3 regions of the Micromonospora sp. DH13 genome follow, and region 3 is predicted to be linked to each of the others. Evidence: riboswitches for the same ligand, from Rfam matches in the RefSeq annotation. Region 3 holds a riboswitch; each other region holds the start of a gene.
The links. Region 3 has a riboswitch for cobalamin ahead of cobN (cobaltochelatase subunit CobN). Riboswitches for the same ligand answer to the same signal wherever they lie in the genome.
Positions count from the first base shown of each region.

Region 1: another riboswitch for cobalamin. It lies ahead of bluB (5,6-dimethylbenzimidazole synthase); the one in region 3 lies ahead of cobN (cobaltochelatase subunit CobN).
Region 2: another riboswitch for cobalamin. It lies ahead of LPA42_RS19375 (ribonucleoside-diphosphate reductase subunit alpha); the one in region 3 lies ahead of cobN (cobaltochelatase subunit CobN).

Region 1 covers NZ_JAHWGR010000013.1:82,363-84,621, forward strand. Annotated here, with positions in the region: gene LPA42_RS15095 (hypothetical protein) at 1-211, opposite strand, end outside; gene bluB (5,6-dimethylbenzimidazole synthase) at 285-929, opposite strand; cobalamin riboswitch at 964-1,163, opposite strand; gene LPA42_RS34455 (helix-turn-helix domain-containing protein) at 1,181-2,158, opposite strand.
Region 2 covers NZ_JAHWGR010000019.1:134,353-136,611, reverse strand. Annotated here, with positions in the region: gene LPA42_RS19375 (ribonucleoside-diphosphate reductase subunit alpha) at 1-1,342, opposite strand, end outside; cobalamin riboswitch at 1,478-1,689, opposite strand; gene LPA42_RS19370 (glycoside hydrolase family 2 TIM barrel-domain containing protein) at 1,856-2,259, opposite strand, start outside.
Region 3 covers NZ_JAHWGR010000028.1:37,817-40,075, forward strand. Annotated here, with positions in the region: gene cobN (cobaltochelatase subunit CobN) at 1-1,265, opposite strand, end outside; cobalamin riboswitch at 1,554-1,683, opposite strand; partial or broken gene LPA42_RS23905 (hypothetical protein) at 1,813-2,259, shown strand, end outside.

The DNA.
Region 1 (2,259 bases), on a different contig from region 3:
TCGACCCGGCGGTCGTGAAGGTGCCGACGCTGCCGGAGTACCAGGTGATGCTCCAGGTCGTCGTGCCGGCGCTGCTGGCGTCGCAGTAGAACTGAGACGCCATGGACTCGCAGAAGGGTGCCGGGGCGGCGGCGAGGGCCGGGGTGGCACCGGCGGCGAGGCCCAGGGCGGCGAGGGCGGACGCGGCCAGGATCCTGACGGTGGTACGCATGGAACTCCTCCCAACGTAGCTAAGTGATGACTCAGCGCCACGCCAGCCTAGCCACCGCATAGACGTACCTGAATTAGCTGTTCGGTCGGTCGGTCACCCGTTGCGGCCAGCGGTCGTGGTGCACCGCCTCGGCGAGGGGCCGGCGTCGCCGCCACCCGTGCCGCTCCAGGTCGGGCACGGCCTCCAGGTGCGTGACCGGCCCGACGCAGAGCCAGGCCACCGGCCGGATGCCGGCCGGCACGCCCAGCAGCTCGGCGAGGAACGGCTCCCGGTAGAAGGAGACCCACCCGACGCCCAGCCCCTCGGCGGTGGCGGCGAGCCAGAGGTTCTGGATGGCCAGGCAGACCGAGTAGAGGCCGGCGTCGGCGATGGCGTGCCGCCCGAGCACGGCCGGGCCGCCGCGCTCCGCGTCGTACGTGACGACGACCGACAGCGTCGACTCCAGCACCCCGTCGATCTTGATACGCGCGAACCGCTCGGCCGCCGCGCCGTCCAGGGTGGCGGCGAACGTGGCCCGCTCGGCCTGCACGTGCCGGTGGAACCGGCGGCGGACGGCGGCGTCCCGGACCAGGACGAAGTCCCACGGCTGCGAGTAGCCGACGCTGGGCGCGGCGTGCGCGGCGTCGAGGATCCGGTGCAGGGTGTCGGCCGGCACCGGCTCCCCGGTGAACTGGGCCCGGACGTCCCGGCGGCGGTGGATGGCGTCGTAGAGTTCCACAGGCAGGCTCCCGCTGCGCTCGGCCCACCCAGCGGGTGGGCGGTCGACGCGAGGCCGGTCTTCGGACTCCCGGATCGACGCCTGCCCGTCCGCCTTCCCAGCCGCACGGCCAGTGGCTGCGCTCCTCGCGCGTGGACGGTGGCTCCCCGGTCACCGCGGCGGGCCCGTGCCGGATTCACACCGGCTTCCCGATTCTCCCCGCACCCGCGGGGCACCTCGCATGATCGTGCCGCCGGCGATGCTAACCCGTGTCAGCGGTGCAGCGTCCGGCCGGGCAGTTCCCCGTACGTGGTGAGGTAACGGGCGGCGAAGCGGCGCGGGTCGGCGAATCCCCAGCGCGCGGCGGTCGCGGCCACAGAGGTGCCGTCGCCGGGCGTGGCCCGGGACAGTTCCTGGCGGGCCAGGTCGAGTCGCACCCGACGCAGGTAGGCCAGGGGGGTCATGCCGAGCTGACTGCGGAACGCGAGCTGCACGGCGCGGGGGGTGGCGCCGGCGGCGCGGGCGATGTCGACGAGGCCGATGTCGGTCCCGGCGGCGGACTCGATGAAGGCGATCGCCCGCCGCAGGGTCCCCGCGTGGGCGTCGGCCCGGTCGCACGGCCGGTCCTCCCGGAGGGCGTTGCTGGGAAACGCGGCGAGCGTCGCCGCGGCGAGCAGGCGGCCGAGGCCACCGAGCACGAGCGGGGACGCGCCCGGCGCGCCGCCGGCGGCCATGACGGACTCCGCGTACCGGACGGTCTGCCGCCACCGCCACTCCGCCTCGGCGCGGATCGGCCGGAAGCTGACGAACCGCAGGGGTGCCAGCGGCCGGTCCGGATCGGCGCGGGCGACCTGGTCGATCAGCGAGAGGTCCAGCAGGACGCAGGTCACGTCCAGGTCGCTGGACCACGAGGAGCCGGGCAGGTCGGGCTGGTACAGCACGGCGACCTCGCCGGGCCCGACCATCTCGTCGACACCGTCGCAGCGGCGCCCGAAGCACCCCCGGCGGGGGGCGGCGAGCAGGACGTACCCGAGGGGTTCCGCCTGCACCCGCAGGTCGAGGGCGATGCTGACGTCGTCGATGCAGAACGCACCGGCGTTCCACCGGTCGTGGCGGAGCGGAAGCCCGGTCGGCACGGCGGCCAGCCGCACGCTGCGTCCGTACGCGGTCTCGTAGACGTGCGCCGCCTCCGCCGGGTCGCTGGTCGAGAACCGGGTGAGCGTGGGCGGGCCATGATTACCCGAAGTCACCAATTCACCCCCCTGGGTCACGAGGGAGCCTAGCTACCCGCGCGGGCGGACAGTGCAACGGCACGCCGGAGCGCCACCTCCCAGGCCCGAGGGATTCTCGC
Region 2 (2,259 bases), on a different contig from region 3:
CGTCGTCGTTGACCTCCAGGATCTCGGTGCACAGGTTCGACAGGTGGATCACGTTGCCCGGCTCGCCGGTCTGGTTGGACAGCCGGTTGGACGCGTCCTTGAACGTCATCCACCCGTTGCCGGTCTGCGCGAGCGTGCGCATCATCCGCCCGTACAGGTCGCGGGCCCGGACCGTGCGGACGGCCTTCTTCTCCGCCGCCCGGTACGCGGAGTCGAACGCCTCGCCGTACAGGTCGGGCAGCTCGGGGGCGTCGGACGGGTCGATCAGCGACCAGTCGCCGTCGGCCTCGACCCGGCGCATGAACTCGTCCGGGATCCAGTTGGCCAGGTTCAGGTTGTGGGTGCGCCGGGACTCCTCGCCGGTGTTGTCCCGCAGCTCCAGGAACTCCTCGATGTCCGGGTGCCACGGCTCCAGGTAGACGCAGGCCGCGCCCTTGCGCCGGCCGCCCTGGTTGACCGCCGCAACCCCGGCGTCGAGCGTCTTGAGAAACGGCACGATCCCGTTCGAGCGCCCGTTGGTGCCCCGGATCAACGCGCCCCGGCCGCGCACCCGCGACCAGGAGATGCCGATGCCGCCGGAGAACTTCGACAGCTTCGCCACCTGGTGGTAGCGCTCGTAGATGGAGTCGAGTTCGTCGCGCGGCGAGTCGACCAGGAAGCACGACGACATCTGGGTGTGCCGGGTGCCGGAGTTGAACAGCGTCGGCGAGCTGGGCAGGTACGCCAGGGTGGACATCAGGCGGTAGAAGTCGACCGCCTCCCCCGCCGTCTGCGACAGCCCGCAGGCCACCCGCAGCAGCCAGTACTGCGGCGTCTCCACCACGAGCCGGGTCTGCGGGTGCCGCAGCAGGTAACGGTCGGCGACCGTGCGCAGGCCGAAGTACTCGAACCGCAGGTCCCCGGCCGGGTCGACGGCGTCGTCCAGCTCGCGGGCGTGGGCGGCCACGAAGGCGGCCGTGCCGTCGCCGATCAGGCCCAGGCCGTGGGCGTACCGGATGGACTGGCTGAAGCTGTCCACCTCCTGCCCGCGGACCTCCTCGGCCACGTACGCGGCCAGCAGCCGCGCCGCCAGCTTCGAGTACTGCGGTTCCTCGCCGATCAGCTCCGCCGCCGTCTGGATCGACAGCTTGTCCAGCTCGGCCGTGGTCGCCCCGTCGTACAGGCCGCTGATCGTCTTCGTCGCCACCCGCAGCGGGTCGACCTCGTCCAGGTCGGCGACCCAGCGCTGCACCGCTTCGACGATCTTGTTGACGTCCACCGGCTCGGTGTCGCCGTCCCGCTTACGGACCTGCATGACGTGCCGGCGTTGCCCCGGCCTCGCCTGCTCGCGCGTCGCGCTCATGTTCGCCCTCCTCAAGCCCGTCCCCGAGGTCGAGGGCGCGCGGGAGGACGCCGCCGGACACCCGCGACGGCACAACCCGCCGCCGCTGCCGGCTGATGGCGTCGGCCGTCCCACGCGGCCTTCGACCGCCGCACGCGTCGCGTGCGGCACGCTGGCAGGTCTTCGGACTCGCGGGCGTCGTGCTCGGTGCCTACTGGCCGTCGCTTCCCAGGCCCGGCCGGACCCAGTGCTTCGTTGACGGCGGTCGTTCCCACTCACCGCTGCGGGGCAGCCCCGGAATCACACCGGGTTCCCTCTTGCCTCGACCATCGTGGACCGATGGCCGAACCAGCTACGGGTGACACCATATATGGGCGCAAGGCGAAGATGGCAACACCAGATGATGTGTCGGGCGAGTCGCCGCGCAGCGTGACTCCACCCTCGCACCGGGTGAGCGGCGACCGCGGGCCACCGGCCGGACGACGGGCCAGCCCGCAGGTGCGCGGGCTGGCCCGGATCCGGGGTGGCGGGCGGCTAGGAGGTCTTCAGGCTCCACTGCTGGTTCGCGCCGCCGTTGCACGACCACAGGACGATCTTCGTGCCGTTGGCGGTGGCGGCGCCGCTGGCATCCAGGCAGAGCCCCGACGCGACGCCCGTGATGCTGCCGTTGGCGTTGACGTTCCACTGCTGGTTGCTGCCGCCGTTGCAGTCCCAGATCACGACCGTGGTGCCGTTGCTAATGCCCTGGCCGTAGGCGTCCAGGCACTTGTTGCCGTACACCTGGAGCTGGCGGCTCGACGTGTAGGTCCACCGCTGGTTGCTGCCGCCGCCGCAGTCGAAGAGCTGCACCTGGGTGCCGTTGGTCGTCGTCGAGTTCGGCACGTCCACGCAGCGGTTGGACTGGGTGCCGACGATGGTGCCCTGCTGGCCGTTGCCGC
Region 3 (2,259 bases):
GCGTCGAACCAACGCCGGTAGCTTGCCTGCGGCACCCGGGCGTCGGCGTCGGCGAGCTGCTCGGGGGTGAGCCACTCCACGTCGTGGCCGCCGGCGGCGATCAGGGCGTGGATGAGCGTGTCCCCGTCGTCGGGGACGGGCCGGTCGCCGAGGTGGTAGCCGGCGGCGGCCAGCGCGGCGAGCAGCCGCACCGCCGAGGCGGGGGTGTCCAGGCCGACGGCGTTGCCGACCCGGGAGTGCTTCGTCGGGTAGGAGCTGAGCACGATCGCCAGCCGCTTGTCGGCGTTGGGCACGTGCCGCAGCCGGGCCTGACGCGTGGCGATCCCGGCGACCCGGGCGGCCCGCTCGGGGTCGGGCTCGTAGACCGACAGCCCGTCGGCGTCGATCCGCTTGAACGAGAAGGGGACGGTGACGATCCGGCCGTCGAACTCGGGGATGGCCACCTGCATGGCGGCGTCCAGTGGGGACAGGCCGGCGTCGCTGCCGGCCCACTGCTCGCGGGTGCTGGTGAGGCAGAGCGCCTGCACGATCGGCACGTCGAGGGCGGCGAGCGCGCCGACGTCCCAGGCGTCGTCGTCGCCCCCGCCGGAGGCGTCGGCGGCCACGGTCCCGCCGGCGGCGAGCACGGTGACGACGAGGGCGTCGCAGCGGGCGAACAGCTCCAGCGGCCCGTCGCCGGGGGCGAGCCCGCGCAGCGAGCCGCAGAAGATCGGCAGGGGGTTCGCCCCGGCGGCGTCGACCGCGTCGGCGAGGGAGTCGACGAAGGCGGTGTTCCCCGCGAGGGCGTGCGCCCGGTAGAAGACGATCCCGACGGTCGGCCGCTCGGGCTTGTGGGGGCGCTCGCCGTGGACGCCGTACCCGGGGGTCGACGCGGGCGGGGCGAAGCCCTCGCCGGTGAGCAGCACCGTGTCGGAGAGGAACCGGGCCAGTTCGGCGAGGTTGCCCGGCCCGCCCTCGACCAGGTACGCCAGGGCGTCGGTGGCCACCCCGGAGGCCACGGTGGACGCGGCCATCAGCTCGGCGTCGGGGACCGCCTCGCCGCCGAGGACGACCGTCGGCACCCCGGAGCCGAGCACGGCCGCGAGGCCGTCCGGCCACGCCTGCCGGCCGCCGAGCAGCCGTACGACGGCGAGGTCGACGCCGTCGAGCAGCGCCGGCACGGCGTCGGCGGCGACCCGGGCGGGGTTGGCCAGCCGGTAGCCGGCGCCGCTGGCCCGGGCGGCGAGCAGGTCGGTGTCGGCGGTGGACAGCAGCAGGATGCGCACGGAAGGCTCCGGAGAGTGACGCACCGGGCGGCGGGTGGGCCGCCGGCGGGCAGGCAGGGGCGCGGGTTCAGCGGGTACGGCGGGCCTGCGGCCGGTTCACCGGCGACGGCCGGGGCGCCGGGCGCGCAGCATGGCGCGGTACGCGGTGCGCGGGCTCAGGTGCGGCGACGGGGCGCGGGCAGGCTGCCGCGCGCCAGCAGGCGGCGACGATGGTCGTCGATGTGCGAGACGCCGTGCGTCATCGGGTCCTCCTCGGGTGTCCACGCCCTGGGGTCGCTCCGACGGCCGAAGTATCCTGGCTCCCGGATCGACGCTCTCCCCCGGCCTTCCAACCGCAGACACACGGCCGTGACTCACGAGGGGGGATCGCTCCCCGGTGACAGTGGCGGGACCGCGCCGGAATCGCACCGGCTTCCTTCACTGCCGTCAGGCCGCGAATGCTGCCACACCCGACCGCCGCCGGTCAACGCCGGGCTCCCGGCCACTCCCACCCCGCTCGACATCGAGTGACGACAATGGCTCAAGGAATCGGATGCGGCACAAGCAAATGTCGTATGCCGATGGCTCCGGGTCGCTCCGCGCACTTTCCCGCCGACCGACCCGCGGATTGGTTAGGCTGATTCCGATCATCACCCGCTCGCGCGAGACGGGAATTGCCCGAAGGGAAACCGATCAGGTGGCGACGCAGGTCATCGTGCTCAACGGCGGCTCCAGCTCGGGCAAGTCCGCGATCGTCCGGTGCCTCCAGCGCGTCCTGCCGCACCCGTGGATCAGTTTCGGCGTGGACGACCTGATCGACCGGCTGCCGCCGGCCATGCTGGGTTCCCCCGCCGGGCTGAGCTTCGGCCGGCGGGGCGAGGTCGACGTCGGGGAGGACTTCCTCGCCGTGCAGCACGCCTGGCTGGTCGGCATCGCCGCGATGGCGGGCGCCGGGGCGCGGATCGTCCTGGACGAGGTCTTCCTCGGTGGCGGCGCGTCCCAGGAGCGCCTCCGC